3 regions of the Serratia liquefaciens ATCC 27592 genome follow, and region 3 is predicted to be linked to each of the others. Evidence: predicted binding sites of a transcription regulator. Region 3 holds the regulator's gene; each other region holds the start of a gene.
What was found. The regulator sigma-54, encoded in region 3, starts transcription at its own class of promoters, with help from an activator protein. The targets are predictions, from matches to a motif close to GTTGGCACANNTTTCGCTNT.
Positions count from the first base shown of each region.

Region 1: a site for sigma-54 is predicted at 2,374-2,393, ahead of glnK (P-II family nitrogen regulator). Genes of this name have one in related genera too.
Region 2: a site for sigma-54 is predicted at 1,917-1,936, ahead of hydN (electron transport protein HydN). Genes of this name have one in related genera too.

Region 1 is NC_021741.1:1,032,795-1,037,532, reverse strand. It holds gene M495_RS04750 (MOSC domain-containing protein) at 1-431, opposite strand, end outside; gene amtB (ammonium transporter AmtB) at 663-1,949, opposite strand; gene glnK (P-II family nitrogen regulator) at 1,986-2,324, opposite strand; gene M495_RS04735 (SmdB family multidrug efflux ABC transporter permease/ATP-binding protein) at 2,617-4,395, opposite strand; gene M495_RS04730 (SmdA family multidrug ABC transporter permease/ATP-binding protein) at 4,388-4,738, opposite strand, start outside.
Region 2 is NC_021741.1:2,535,511-2,540,248, forward strand. It holds gene fdhF (formate dehydrogenase subunit alpha) at 1-1,303, opposite strand, end outside; gene hydN (electron transport protein HydN) at 1,315-1,857, opposite strand; gene hycI (hydrogenase maturation peptidase HycI) at 2,019-2,489, opposite strand; gene M495_RS11885 (formate hydrogenlyase maturation HycH family protein) at 2,482-2,898, opposite strand; gene M495_RS11890 (NADH-quinone oxidoreductase subunit B family protein) at 2,895-3,692, opposite strand; gene M495_RS11895 (formate hydrogenlyase complex iron-sulfur subunit) at 3,689-4,234, opposite strand; gene M495_RS11900 (hydrogenase large subunit) at 4,247-4,738, opposite strand, start outside.
Region 3 is NC_021741.1:4,629,144-4,633,881, reverse strand. It holds gene rapZ (RNase adapter RapZ) at 1-397, opposite strand, end outside; gene ptsN (PTS IIA-like nitrogen regulatory protein PtsN) at 529-990, opposite strand; gene hpf (ribosome hibernation promoting factor) at 1,149-1,436, opposite strand; gene rpoN (RNA polymerase factor sigma-54) at 1,460-2,893, opposite strand; gene lptB (LPS export ABC transporter ATP-binding protein) at 2,944-3,669, opposite strand; gene lptA (lipopolysaccharide ABC transporter substrate-binding protein LptA) at 3,676-4,215, opposite strand; gene lptC (LPS export ABC transporter periplasmic protein LptC) at 4,184-4,738, opposite strand, start outside.

The DNA of each region.
Region 1 (4,738 bases), 1.6 Mb from region 3:
GTGCGGTAGTTAATTTGTAGCATTTCCGAAAAATAGGGAATGTCGAATCTGTCATTTAACTTCCAACAGGGTAATCGACCTTGTGAAACCTCCACTACTGCCGTCCCTATGCTAAAAATGTCGCCGACAAAGACCTGGCTTTCATCCAAACCGATAGTGCTAAAATTCTCGCCAAATGCGCCGGCATTCTCGAAAAAGGGACAGTCGGGAAATTCTGCCTTCCACTTTTTATAATGTTCCAATGGATAAACGTGTACCGCCTTTTCCGGTCCGCCATGTACCTTCAGGTCGCCGATCTCATCACCCTCAATGCCTTCATAACCTACTGAAACCAGATGATTAACCTCTTTTTTGAATATGCCGGTAAAGCTGTCAGGACGAGTGAAAGGAACCACTTTTCCTACGTAAACAGAATTCACTATTCCTTTCATCGTTATCTCCCATTTAATACGTATTAATACAAATAAATAAAACAAACAGTACAAAACAAAGCCATTATAGAAAAAGCACTTGATAATGCAATTAATATAAGGTCAATAAAAACAGTGCATTACTTAAAAAGGGGGAATATCGTTAAAAAAGAAAAAGGGCGATGTCTCCATCGCCCTTTCTGCATCATCATTATTTTTCGAGTTATTTAGCGCACTGCCCTTCTTCAAGGCTTATTGGTTATAGGCACTCTCACCATGGCTGTTGACGTCCAGACCTTCGCGCTCCTGCTCTTCCGGTACGCGCAGCCCGACGATAGCACCTGCCACTTTGAAGGCAATGAAGGCGGCCACTCCAGACCATACCAGCGTGATCACCACGCTCAACAGTTGGATCCATACCTGATGTCCCATGGTAACGCCTTCTGCGTACCCGGTTCCGCCCAGCGAGGCGGAGGTGAACACGCCGGTCAGCAAGCATCCGACGATGCCGCATACGCCATGTACACCGAACACATCGCAGGTATCGTCCACTTTCAGCCATTTCTTCAGCGTGACCACGCCCCACAGACCGGCAATGCCACCGACCAGGCCGATAATCAACGCCCCGCCAACCCCTACGGTACCCGCAGCTGGCGTGATGGCAACCAGCCCGGCGATACAGCCGGAACAGGCCCCCAGCAGAGAAGGTTTACCGCGCACAATCCACTCGGCAAAAGTCCAGGAAAGAATAGCGCCTGCGGTTGCCACTACGGTGTTCAGGAAAGCCAGGGCCGCAATGCCGTTAGCCGCGCTGGCAGAACCGGCGTTAAAGCCGAACCAGCCGATATACAGGATAGAAGCGCCGGTAAATACCATCGGCAGGTTATGCGGTTTGAAAGCTTCCTTACCGAAACCAGCACGCTTGCCGAGCAGATAAGCGCCCACCAGGCCGGCACTTGCCGCATTGATATGCACCACGGTGCCGCCGGCAAAGTCCAACGCGCCATCAGCGGCCAGGAAGCCACCGCCCCACACCATGTGGGCAATCGGCAGGTAGGAAATGGTGAACCAGATAGCGGCGAAAATCACTACCGCCGAGAAGCGGATACGCTCGGCAAAGCCCCCCACCACCAGCGCGACGGTGATACAAGCGAATGAACACTGGAACGCTACGTGGATCATCTGGCTAAAGGTCCCGGTGACGCTGTCAATGCCAATGCCTTTCAGCATCGCCGTCTGGAAACCACCGAAGAAGGCATTACCTTCGCTGAACGCCAGACTGTAGCCATAAAGCACCCACAGAACACACACCAATGCGAAGGTGACGGTGACCTGGGTCAGCATGGAGAGCACGTTTTTGGAGCGCAGCAAACCACCGTAAAACAGAGCGACACCCGGCAAGGTCATGAACAGCACCAAAGCGGTGCAAATCATCATGAAGGCGTTGTCAGCCTTGTCTGCGACCGCCGGAGCGGCCAGGGCCAAAGAAGGAACCATGGTTACCGTACTCAGGCCCAACATGGATAAAAGTTTTTTCATTATCAATCCATCCCCATTACTTTACTGAGCCTGTGATTACAGTGCTGCTTCGTCTGTTTCGCCGGTGCGAATGCGAATGACACGTTGCAATTCGGCAACGAAAATTTTGCCGTCACCGATTTTGCCGGTGTACGCCGCTTTACTAATCACATCAACCACTTCATCCAACTGATCGTCGGCGATAGCGATGTCGATTTTTACTTTAGGTAAAAAGTTGACGCTGTATTCGGCTCCGCGATAGAGCTCAGCGTGCCCCTTCTGGCGACCAAAGCCTTTTACTTCGCTTACGGTCAGCCCCTGAATGCCTACAGAGGATAGGGCTTCACGCACGTCCTCCAGCTTGAATGGTTTAATCACCACGGTCACCAGCTTCATATTGCCCCTCCACGAATTAAGCCCAAACTCACCCCGGTACGAGACTTATAAAGCAAAGGCTATGCCACAAATGGTTTTGTACGCGGATTCAGCAAATTAACCGGCAGGATGGGGATCTGGCATGCAACGATCGGCTAACAACGCGCGACCAACTGATGGGCTGATTAAATATTGCGCACTAATTTGGTGCGTAGCGCGTCGAAAAAGTGCAGCGAGAGGGATTTTAAACGGACTTGTGCCTGTTTGTGGTGCGTGGCGACAAAAGAAAGGGGCCGTTAAAACGGCCCCCAGATCATGCGGGTTGTGTTTCTTCGCGATTGGCAGCGGCCAATTCTTCACCCACCAGTTGCAGCTGGTACATCTGGTAGTAACGCCCCTGCTGAGCCAACAGTTGCTGATGATTGCCCTGCTCGACCGCCTGACCCCGGTGCAGAACCAGAATGGAATCGGCATCGACAATGGTCGACAATCGGTGAGCGATCACCACCAGCGTGGTATGTTCACGAATCAAACGCAGTGCACGCTGAATCGCTTGCTCAGTGCCTGAATCGATATTGGCGGTCGCTTCGTCGAGGATCAGGATCTGCGGCGCCTGCACCAATACCCTGGCCATCGCCAATAGCTGTTTCTGGCCCACCGACAGGTTGTTACCCTGCTCGCCCAGCCGGGTGTGAATCCCCTGTGGGAAGCTGCGTACCAGCTCAGCCAATTGCACCGTTTCCAGCGCCTGCCACACTATCTCTTCACTGATGTTACGGCCCAGCGTAACGTTGGCCAGCACCGATTCGGCGATCACCACCGGATCCTGCTGCACCATTGCCACCCCCTGCCGCAACGTACGGTGCGACAGGCTGGCCAGCGGACGACCATCGAGACGGACTTCGCCCTGATTGACCGGGTAATACCCCATCAGCAGGTTGGCCAGCGTGCTCTTGCCGCTGCCGGTATGCCCCACCAACGCCACAAAACCCCGCGACGGCACCGACAGCGAAATATGCTGCAGCACCTTTTTGTCATCGCGGTAGGCAAAGCTCAGGTCTTCAATATCAATGCGGCCACTCTCGAGCGGGCGATCGTCCGTCCCATAGCTCTGTTGACGGCGATCCATCAGTTCGAAAATACGCTCGCCGGCCACCACCGCCTGCTGCAGAATCGACTGCTGCGACGTCAGCTCAATCAACGGCTCATTCAGACGCCCGAGGTAGTTGATAAAGGCATAGAGCACGCCCACGCCAATGCTTCCCTCACCGCTGAAGCCAAACAACATCAGCAGGCCACACAGCACCAGCGCCGAAAACAGGCTGAGCAGCGGACGCAACAGGAAACCATCCAGCCGCAGAGTCTGCATACGCGCGGTGTAGTGCGAACGGCTGGCGGCGCTCATGCGTTCACCAAAGCGGATCTGCTGGCGAAACTGCTGGATCACGCCCATGCCGTTGATCACTTCGTTAAAGCCGTCGTTGATGTCTGCCAGATAGCTGCGCACCCGGCGCACAATCGGGATGCTGTAGTATTGGTAAATGCCCATCACCACAAACACCGCCGGGAAGATGCAGATCGCCACCAGCGCCATACGCCAGTCCAGGCTGAACATCGCCACCAGCATGGCGCCAATCAGCGCAGCGCTTTTCAATACGGTGGACACTACCATGACGTACAGGTCTTTAATCACCTCGGTGTCATTGGTCACTCGCGAGATCAACTGCCCCACCGGCTGCGTATCAAAAGCGCTGAGCGGCTGACGCAACGCGGCGTCCATCACGTCGGTACGCAGGCGTTGAACCACCCCGACCGCGGCCTGATTGAACAACAACGCTTGAAAATAGTGCAGCGCCGCCGCCAACAGCTCCAGCAGAATATAGGCCGCCGCCAGCCCGCAGACGATCATCAGCGGCAACTGGCCCTTAGCCACATAGTTATCGATAAAATAACTGATCAGGATCGGCCCGGCGACTTCCGCTGCCGCCGCAACCCACAACATCAACACCGCCAGCCCCAGAGGTTTGCGGTATGGCGATCCATAAGCCAGCAACCGTTTCAGCGTCGGCCACAGCTTTTGCATCTTATTCATTGGCCAGTATCTCCTCGCCGCTTTCCGGTGCCTCATCCAGCGCCGCTTCCAGTTGCTGATAGCGGTACATATCGCGGTACCAGCCCGGTTGGGCCGCCAGGGACGCATGTTCGCCACGCTGAGCCACGCCGCCGTGTTGTATCACCAGAATTTCGCTGGCTTCGGTCAGTGCCGAAAGCCGGTGCGCGCTGATAATCACCGTCCGGTTTTGTCCCCAACTGCGCAAATTGTGCAGGATTTGGTGTTCGGTTCGACCATCTACCGCCGACAACGCATCGTCGAGGATCAAGATTTCTGCATCCAGTAACAGTGCACGGGCAATAGAAATACGCTGTTTCTGGCC
Region 2 (4,738 bases), 2.1 Mb from region 3:
TCATAAAGATGTCTTGCACCACCACAAATTCCAGCGCTTCGAACGCGCTGCGCACCAGGCTCAGATCGGCCTCGGTCTGCAAGGGATCTTCCCCCATGATGTAGTAGGCCTTCACTTTGCCTTCATGCACCAGGTGCGGGATTTCGGTGATGCGATAGCCGACGTTGGGATCCATTTTTGTGGCGTCGATTCCCCAGGCTGCGGCGAATTTGGCGCGCACGGCCGCATCGGTAACCGCTTGATATCCAGGGAATTCATTGGGCAGCACGCCCATATCGCAGGCACCCTGTACGTTGTTCTGCCCACGTACCGGGCCGACACCCACGTTGGCGCGGCCCAAATTGCCGGTGAGCAGCGCCAAACTGGCGAGGCCTTTGACCACGTCAACCGCCTGGCCGAATTGGGTCACGCCCATGCCCCACATGATGGTGGCCGAAGGGGCGCTGGCATAGGTGCGCATGGCCTGGCGGATCTGCTGTGCGGTCACGCCGGTCAGGTGTTCCACCGCTTCTGGCGCATAATCCGCCAGTTGCTGCCGGTAGGCCTCGAATCCCTCGGTGTATTTGGCCACGTAATCGCGGTCATAAAGATTCTCTTCAATCAGCACGTAGGCGAACGCATTCACCAGCGCCATGTTGCAGCCGTTCTTGATCTGCAGATGCTGGTCGGCAATACGTGCAGTTTCTATCCGGCGCGGGTCGCACACGACGATCTGTGCGCCTTTCTCTTTAGCCTTCAGCACCCGGCGCGCCACGATGGGGTGCGAGTCGGCACAGTTGTAACCGATGATCAGCAGACACTTGGAGTTTTCGATATCGCCAATCGAGTTACTCATGGCACCGTTACCGAGCGTGGCCTGCAAACCCGCGACCGAAGGCCCGTGGCAGACGCGGGCACAGCAGTCGACGTTATTGGTGCCGATCACCGCGCGGGCGAACTTCTGCATCACATAGTTGGTTTCATTGCCGGTCCCGCGAGAGGAACCGGTGTGCATGATGGCGCTGGCACCGTGCTGGTCTTTAATCTGCTGCAGCCGCTGTGCGGTATAGCTGATCGCTTCATCCCAACTGACGGCCTCAAACTTGCCGCCTTTCTGCCGCCGAATCAGCGGCTGGCTCAGACGCGGGGTCAACAGTTTGGTGTCGTTCAGGAAGTCCCAGCCGTAATAGCCTTTCAGACACAGTTCACCCTGATTGGTCACGCCGTCAGCCGCCTCGGCGCGAATGATTTTGCCGTTATCGACCACCAGTTTCATTTTGCAGCCTGCACCGCAGTAAGGGCAGACGGTTGTGATTTTTTTCATCGGTTCAGTTCCTAAAACAGTGACGACATTGTGTCGAGCGCGGCGCGGCGGCGCTTCTCGGCGTTCATTTCCTGCAGCATGTTGCGATCGACGCAGTGCAACGCATTGGTTGGGCAGGTTTCCATGCAGGCCGGGCCGCTGTCGCGACCGATGCACAGGTCACATTTATGGGCTTCGGCTTTCTCGGAGGTGGCGCTCATCATGGCGCCGTTCTGGCGGACCACCGGACGGGTGATCACTTCCATGGCGCCGTAGGGACAGGCCACGACGCAGGTTTTGCAGCCGATGCAGCGTTCCTGCATCACCAGGACCATGCCGTTGGTGCGGCTGATGGCACCGTTAGGACAGACGTTGGCGCAGGGGGCGTCCTCGCACTGGCGGCAAAGCACGGCGGTGCTGACGTTGACGCCTTTAATCACATGCAGGCGCGGGGCAAAGCTGGTGGCGTTCAACGCCGAAATATCCTGGCTTTCGCTGTGCGCCATCACGCAGGCAATTTCACAGGTACGGCAGCCGATGCATTTTTTGGGATCGGCGATGATAAACCGGTTCATCAATAACTCCTGGGTTACCCTTCATCCGGGTATGGCAAAAGAGAGGTCGTGGCTCTGGTTAAGCATAAAACATGCCAATATTGAAAATACTTAAAAAGCAGAGGGTTATCTTTTTATGGCGCCGGGGTCGACAGCAGGTCGACAGAAATGACGATGCCGCGTCAGACATTCGTCACCTCCAGCTGCGGATAACCGCCATTGTCTGCCCAGTGAAACAAGCGTTGATGGAGCACCGTCACCGCCTGTTTCACCGCCGCGCTGATCGGGTAATAAAACGCCACCACTTCGGGCTGAATGCCGATAAAGGTAATTTCCGCTATGTCTTCGCGCAGTTGGTCGATCAGAAAGTTAAGCGGCAGGTTATGCGTCGTCATGATGAACATGGCGGCAATGTCTTTTTCGTCGATCACCCGTGTTTCACCCGGCGCGAGCCCCATGTCGGTGGCGTCGACGATCACCAGGCGATCAGGGCGCAGCGCGCGGATATGCCCGATGTCATTTTCCGGTGCCGCGCCGCCGTCAATCACCTGCCAACCCGCGGGGGGATGACCGGCACAGAGTTCAGCCAGCAGCGGCCCGGCACCGTCATCTCCCATCATGCAGTTGCCCACACACAATAAAACGTCAGTCATCATGCCTCCGGACCATCAGGTAAATGGCGGGTTCGTTTTCAATCGATTGAAGCAGGGCGATCAGCTGTTGGCTCCAGCTTTGCTGTTCAGTGTTCATACGCGGCGCCGCGTGGCTCAACGCCGTGGCCAACAGGTGGGTATGGCTGTTGTCGATACAGATTTCGCCAAACCGATCGACCCCTTCCAGTTTGCGCCGTGCGGTGCTGCCCGCAGGCAACTGCGCTATCCAGGCACGAAACCCCGCCAGCGGGCAGCTGAGTTTGGCTTCCAGGCAGTCGATCACCCCCAGATGATGGCCGATCGCCAGGCTGTAATAGATCACCTCCTGGGCCTTCGGCGGGGCCTTTTTCTCCTGCACAAACTTGCGGCTAAGGGAGTAAAACACCACCTGCCCTTGGGAATCGGTCATAGCCGCAGCTCCCCACGCAGCACCCGTTGATAAATGCCCTGCAGGTTGCCGACAATTTCATTCAGGCGCAGGTCATCTTGCTGGTGCAGATAAGCGGCGATGCGCTGTTCGACCGGTTCTGGTGTCTCTGCTGCCAGCAGTTGCATGAACTGGTCGGCGATTTGGCGACCATAGCGGTAACCGGCCATACGCCGGGCTTCGCGATCCAGCAGCACTCGCAGCGGCTGGGGCAGTTGCGGGTGCAACAGGCGCGTAGCTTCACCGTCGGTTTCATCATGCTGGTGGCCTTTGATTTTCTGATCCAGCAGGCCCAGCGCCATGGCGAAACCGTAAATGGTCGCCGCCGGCGTCGGCGGGCAGCCGGGAATATAGACATCGACCGGAACGATGCGATCGGTACCGCCCCACACGCAGTAAAGATCGTGGAAGATACCGCCGCTGTTGCCACAGGCACCGTAGGAGATGCTGATTTTAGGATCGGGTGAGGCCTGCCAGGCGCGGATCGCCGGAATGCGCATGGCGCGGGTCACTGCACCGGTGAACAACAGAATATCGGCATGTCTGGGGGAAGGAACCACTTTGATGCCGAAACGTTCCGCGTCGAACAGCGGTGAAATGGCAGCGAAAATCTCAATTTCGCAGCCATTACAGCCGCCGCAGTCCACCCGATAGACATAGGCCGAGCGGCGGATATCCTGCAGCAGGGTGGTTTTCAGCTTGGCGATGCTGTCATCGAGGGTGATTGGCACCGGCAGGCCATTTTCATCACGTGGTCCAATCAATGGCGAATTCATGAGATGACCTCCCGGGTCAAATGGCGGCCGATATCAATACGATCGGCCTGGGTCAGATTCTGCTGCTGTTTGCAGGCCGGGCAGGTTTCAAACTGCGCACGGCGGGTTGCCGCCTCCGAGCTGCTCAACCCGAGCAACGCCATCGCATAATCAATTTCCTTTTGCGCCGCATAGGGTTTGCCGCACTGTCGGCAATGACAAATGGCGAAGTCGGCTTGTTCGTACAGATCCTCTTTACGCCACACTGCCAGTTCGAACTGCTGCGAAAGCCGAATGGCGGCGGTTGGGCACACTTCCTCGCAGCGGGCGCAAAAGATGCAGCGCCCAAGAAACAGCTGCCAGCGCAAGGTGCCGCTGTTGAGATCGGGGGTCATGCTCAACGCGTTGGACGGACAGGCGTTGGCACAGGCACCACAGGCTATGCACTGCTGTGGGCTGTATTCGGGCTTGCCGCGAAAGTTCGGATCAATGGCCAACGGCTGGGCCGGATAGGCGACAGTGGCCGGGCCGGTCTTCAGCACTTTTTTAATCAGTTTCAGCATGATGGGCTCCGGTTAGAACGGCTTGTTTTTCCGCTCGATGCCGTAACGTTCGATCTCTTTGTACGGCACGATGATGGACTGGCGCTTGCGTACGTCGACGATGGTCATGCGATCGGTGCAGGAGTAGCAGGGATCGAGACTGCCGATAATCAGCGGGGCGTCGGATACCGTATTGCCGCGCAACATGTAACGCAGGGTGGGCCAATTGGCATAGGTGGCGGCACGGCAGCGCCAACGGAACAGTTTCTGGTTGTCGCCGGTCATGCTCCAGTGGATATCATCGCCGCGCGGCGCTTCGGCAAAGCCCAGGGCGAAGCGGTGCGGTATATAGGTGAAGCCGTCCACCGCCAGCGGTCCGCCCGGCAAGCTTTGCAAACCGAACTCGATGATGCCGAGCGAGTTGAACACTTCGTGAATGCGCACCTTGAGGCGGGAATAGACGTCGCAGCCGCTTTCCACGCATAACTCCACCGGCAGTTTGGCGTAGCCGGCAAACGGATGGTC
Region 3 (4,738 bases):
TCAGATCGGCTCGTGAACGCAGTGGTTCCAGCAGATCGCTTTCTTCATCGATGGCGCTTTCCAGCGACAGATTCTTGCTGGACAGCGGGTGTAAGCGACGAGTATCACTGTAACGACGAATCAGTGTGTTACGGTCGGCATCAAGGAACAGCAACTGCGGCGAAAAGCTGTCCGGCAGTTGGGTCATCGCATATTCAAACACTTCCGGCGATTCCGGCATGTTACGCACGTCGATGCTTACCGCCGCGGAGCTGTTGCGTTCCGCCAGCGTATTGGCAAGCTGCGGCAGCAGTACCACGGGCAGGTTATCAACGCAGTAAAAACCCATGTCTTCCAGCGCCCGCAAGGCGACGGATTTCCCTGAACCGGAACGGCCGCTGACAATCATCAGCACCATGTGGCAACTCCCCCTGGCATCTCAGTGGCGTTTATCGCCACCGTTAGAAACTTTATTATTCCGGCCTGAACCGGAATCCATCATGGCTAAACAGTATCGTTATCCGGGCTGGAAGTCACGCCAGCCGGGCGTTACTCGGTGATGATTTGGTAAAGCTCTTCGTCACTTTGCGCCGCGCGCAGGCGGCGGCATACTGTTTTGTCGGCCAGACGCTTGGCGACCAGAGACAGGGTATGCAGATGGGTTTTACATTGGTCGGCCGGCACCAGCAGGGCGAACAGCAGATCGACCGGCTGGTTATCAATGGCGTCGAAGGCGATAGGTTGGTCGAGACGAATAAACACGCCAACGGCCCGCAGTGTGTCCTCTTCCAGTTTGCCATGGGGGATGGCGATACCGTTGCCGATACCGGTGCTGCCCATGCGCTCGCGGGTGAGAACCGCGTCAAACACCACCTGTGGTGACAGATTGAGCTGTTTGGCGGCCAGTTCGCTGATAATTTCCAAAGCCCGTTTCTTGCTGGTGCAATGTACGGAGCTTCTGGTGCACTCGATATTTAATACCGAGCTTAACTGCATTGTTTCGTTGTTCATCTCATCTTCACTTAAAACCACACCAGCAAGCAGGCTTGTGAGGTGATTTTTCGCCTTGTTTAACCCTGATGGCTTATCGGCGCGTACCCAAACAGGTAACGCGCCGATGGCCGAGGCTACGTTTGAGCCGTACCCGCTGACGGAAACGGCCCAGAATGTCAGTGTTGTTTCAGTTTGTCTTTATGTTTGTTCAATTGACGCGCCAGTTTGTCGATCAGGGTATCAATTGCCGCATACATGTTCTCGTCTTCCGAGGTGGCGTGCAACTCGCCTCCATTCACGTGCACCGTCGCTTCCGCAATCTGCTGCACTTTTTCCACACTAAGCACGACATACACCTGATTTATGCGGTCAAAATACTGTTCGAGTTTGGCGAACTTGGTGTTCACGAACTCACGCAAAGGTTCGGTGATTTCGATGTGGTGTCCGGTAATGTTGAGCTGCATAGTGTCTTCCTTCTCAATAGAGGTCAAACCAACTGTTTACGCTGGTTGGACGGCGGGATGGACAAAGACTCTCGGTACTTGGCGACGGTACGCCGCGCCACGATGATCCCCTGATCGGAGAGCAGGGTAGCCAGCTTGCTGTCGCTGAGCGGTTTGGCGGGGTTTTCCGCCGCAATCAATTTCTTCACCACCGCCCGGATCGCCGTAGAGGAAGCTTCGCCCCCGCTGTCGGTATTCACGTGGCTTGAGAAGAAATATTTCAATTCGAAAATGCCGCGCGGACTGTGCAAAAACTTCTGCGTGGTCACGCGTGAGATTGTCGATTCATGCATCTCCACGGCCTGAGCGATATCCGCCAGCACCATGGGCTTCATAAATTCCGCGCCTTGCTCAAAGAACGCCTGCTGCTGCTCGACGATGCAGCGCGAAACTTTCAGCAGGGTGTCGTTGCGGCTTTCCAGGCTCTTGATCAGCCATTTCGCTTCCTGCAAATTGCTGCGGATGTACTGACCGTCGCTGTCGTTACGCGCGCTATTGCCCAGCGCAGCATACTGCTGATTGATCTTCAGCCTTGGGATGCTGTCGCTGTTGAGCTCGACCGTCCACACATCCTGCACTTTGCGGACCAGCACGTCCGGGATCACGTACTCAGATTCGCCGGTGTTGATCGACTGGCCTGGACGCGGATCGAGTGACTGGATCAGCAACATCGCTTCTTTCAGTGTATCTTCTTTTGAGCGCGTTGTTCGCATCAGGCTGCGAAAGTCGTGGTTAGCCAGCAAGTCCAGATGTTCGCTGATGATCAGGCGCGCTTCCGCCAGGTAAGGCGTGTCTTGGGCGTATTGGGAGAGCTGAACCAGCAGACAATCGCGTAGGTCGCGCGCCGCGACGCCAACCGGATCAAACCGCTGTACGCGTTTCAATACCGCCTCGACTTCGTCCATTGTCACATTCTCGTCACCCATGCTCTCCAGAATGTCTTCCAGCGGCACGGTGAGATAGCCGGTGTCATCGACGGCGTCGACGATCGAGGTGGCAATGGCAGCATCGGTATCGGAAAACGGCGTCAGATCCACCTGCCACATCAGGTAATCCTGCAGGGTTTGGGTGGTTTCACCCTGATACACCGGCAGTTCGTCGTCACTGTAATCGGTGCGAGTTCCTGACGGAGTTCCGGCGGTATAGATCTCGTCCCAGGTGGCGTCCAGCGGCAGCTCTTCGGGCATGTCCTTTTGTTCCAGCGCCTCCCGGGTATCCAAACCTTCGGTTTCGGTCGTCTCTTTCGCGTCGATTTCTTCGTGCAGATCGGTCTGTTCAAGCAGTGGATTGCTCTCTAACGCCAGCTGTATCTCCTGCTGGAGCTCAAGCGTGGACAACTGCAGCAGGCGTATGGCCTGCTGGAGCTGGGGGGTCATGGCCAGTTGTTGGCTAAACCTGAGTTGCAAACCTTGCTTCATATTCTTCAGTCTACTTCCGTTAACAGTCGCCCATCAGGACGCGCCGGTACTCAGAGGCGGAATTCTTCGCCCAGATAAACGCGTTTTACCTGCTCATCGGCCAGAATAGCATCCGGCGTACCGTGAGCAATCAGTTTGCCCTGGCTGACGATATAGGCGCGTTCACACACGTCCAGCGTTTCGCGCACGTTGTGGTCGGTGATCAGCACGCCCAGGCCGCTGTCACGCAAGTGCTCGATAATTTTTTTAATGTCGATAACGGAAATCGGGTCAACCCCAGCGAAGGGTTCATCCAGCAGGATGAATTTCGGGTTAGCCGCCAGCGCACGGGCGATCTCCACGCGGCGACGTTCGCCACCGGACAGCGCCTGGCCCAGATTGTCGCGCAGATGGGAGATATGGAACTCTTCCATCAGCTCCACCGCACGGTCCGCCCGCTGTTCGCTGCTGAGATCGTCACGGATCTCCAGCACCGCCATCAGGTTGTCGTAAACGCTCAGGCGGCGGAAGATCGAGGCTTCCTGCGGCAGATAGCCGATGCCACGACGCGCACGGGCGTGCAGCGGCAGCAGGCTGATGTCTTCTTCGTCAATCACGATACGTCCGGCGTCACGCTGAACGATACCGACCACCATGTAGAACGTGGTGGTCTTGCCGGCGCCGTTTGGCCCCAGCAGGCCGACGATCTCGCCGGATTTCACTTTCAGGCTGACGTCTTCAACGACTTTGCGGCCCTTGTAGGCTTTCGCCAGGTTTTCTGCGATGAGTGTAGCCATAAGTGATTAGTTACTCTTGTTTTGCCCGTTTTTGTCTTGCAACTGCGACGGTACCAGAACCGTAGTCACGCGCTTGCCTTTATCGCTAAACGCCTGCATTTGCTGCTGTTGCACCAGGTAGGTGATGCGATCGCCCTTGACGTTGCTGTCGAGCTGTTCCAGGTAGGCGTTCCCGGTCAGGGTCACCAACTGAGACGCCACATCGTAACGCACCTTCTGAGCGTGGCCTTTCACCGGCTTGCCGCTGTCTTGCATCTGATAGAAGGTTACCGGGTTGCCGAAAGCTTCAATATAGGTTTTGTTCTGATCGCCGCCCGGGCGGGTGACCACGACTTTGTCCGCTTTGATATCGATGGTGCCTTGCTTGATCACCACGTTATCGGTAAAGGTGCTGACGTTGCTCTGCATGTCCAGAGACTGTTTCAGCGAGTCGATGCTCACCGGCTGATTGGAGTCGGACTTCAGCGCCCATGCGGGGGCGCTGGCGGCCAAAATCAAGCTGCCGATTAACAGATTACGGCTTGGTTTGTTGGTTTTGAATTTCATAGTTGGTCTTAACCTTATCAATCAGCTCAGCGGTCTTGGCCCGCAGGTTCCCACGCATTTTCATGCCGTTAGAGGTGAAGTTCGTCCCGTAAAGTGTCACTTCGTCATCCGAAGACACATCCTGGGTCACCAGGTTCACCTGAGCATTGTCTGTTTTAATTTTTTCCAGCTGCGACGTGGTGGTCAGGCTGTTCACCTCGACGTGGCCGTAAAGATACAGCATCCGGTCTTTAGTCAGTTTGGCGCGGTCGGCGCGAACTGACCAGGTGGCCACCGCGTTTTCATCAAACAGCGTCATCACCGGCTGGGTGAACCAGCTTAATTCATCGGCGGTGTAGTATTTTACGTCTTCGGCCACCAGCTTGTAACTCAGCTTGCCGGTCGGATTGTACACTATGGTGACCGTGTGCTGGCTCTGATAAGTCGGGTCCTGGCTGTTCACCGGCCCCGGCGTAGTATCATCACTGAAATCCGTCATGTTCCAGCCAATCAGCGCCAAGGCGATCACCGCCAGCAACAGGGT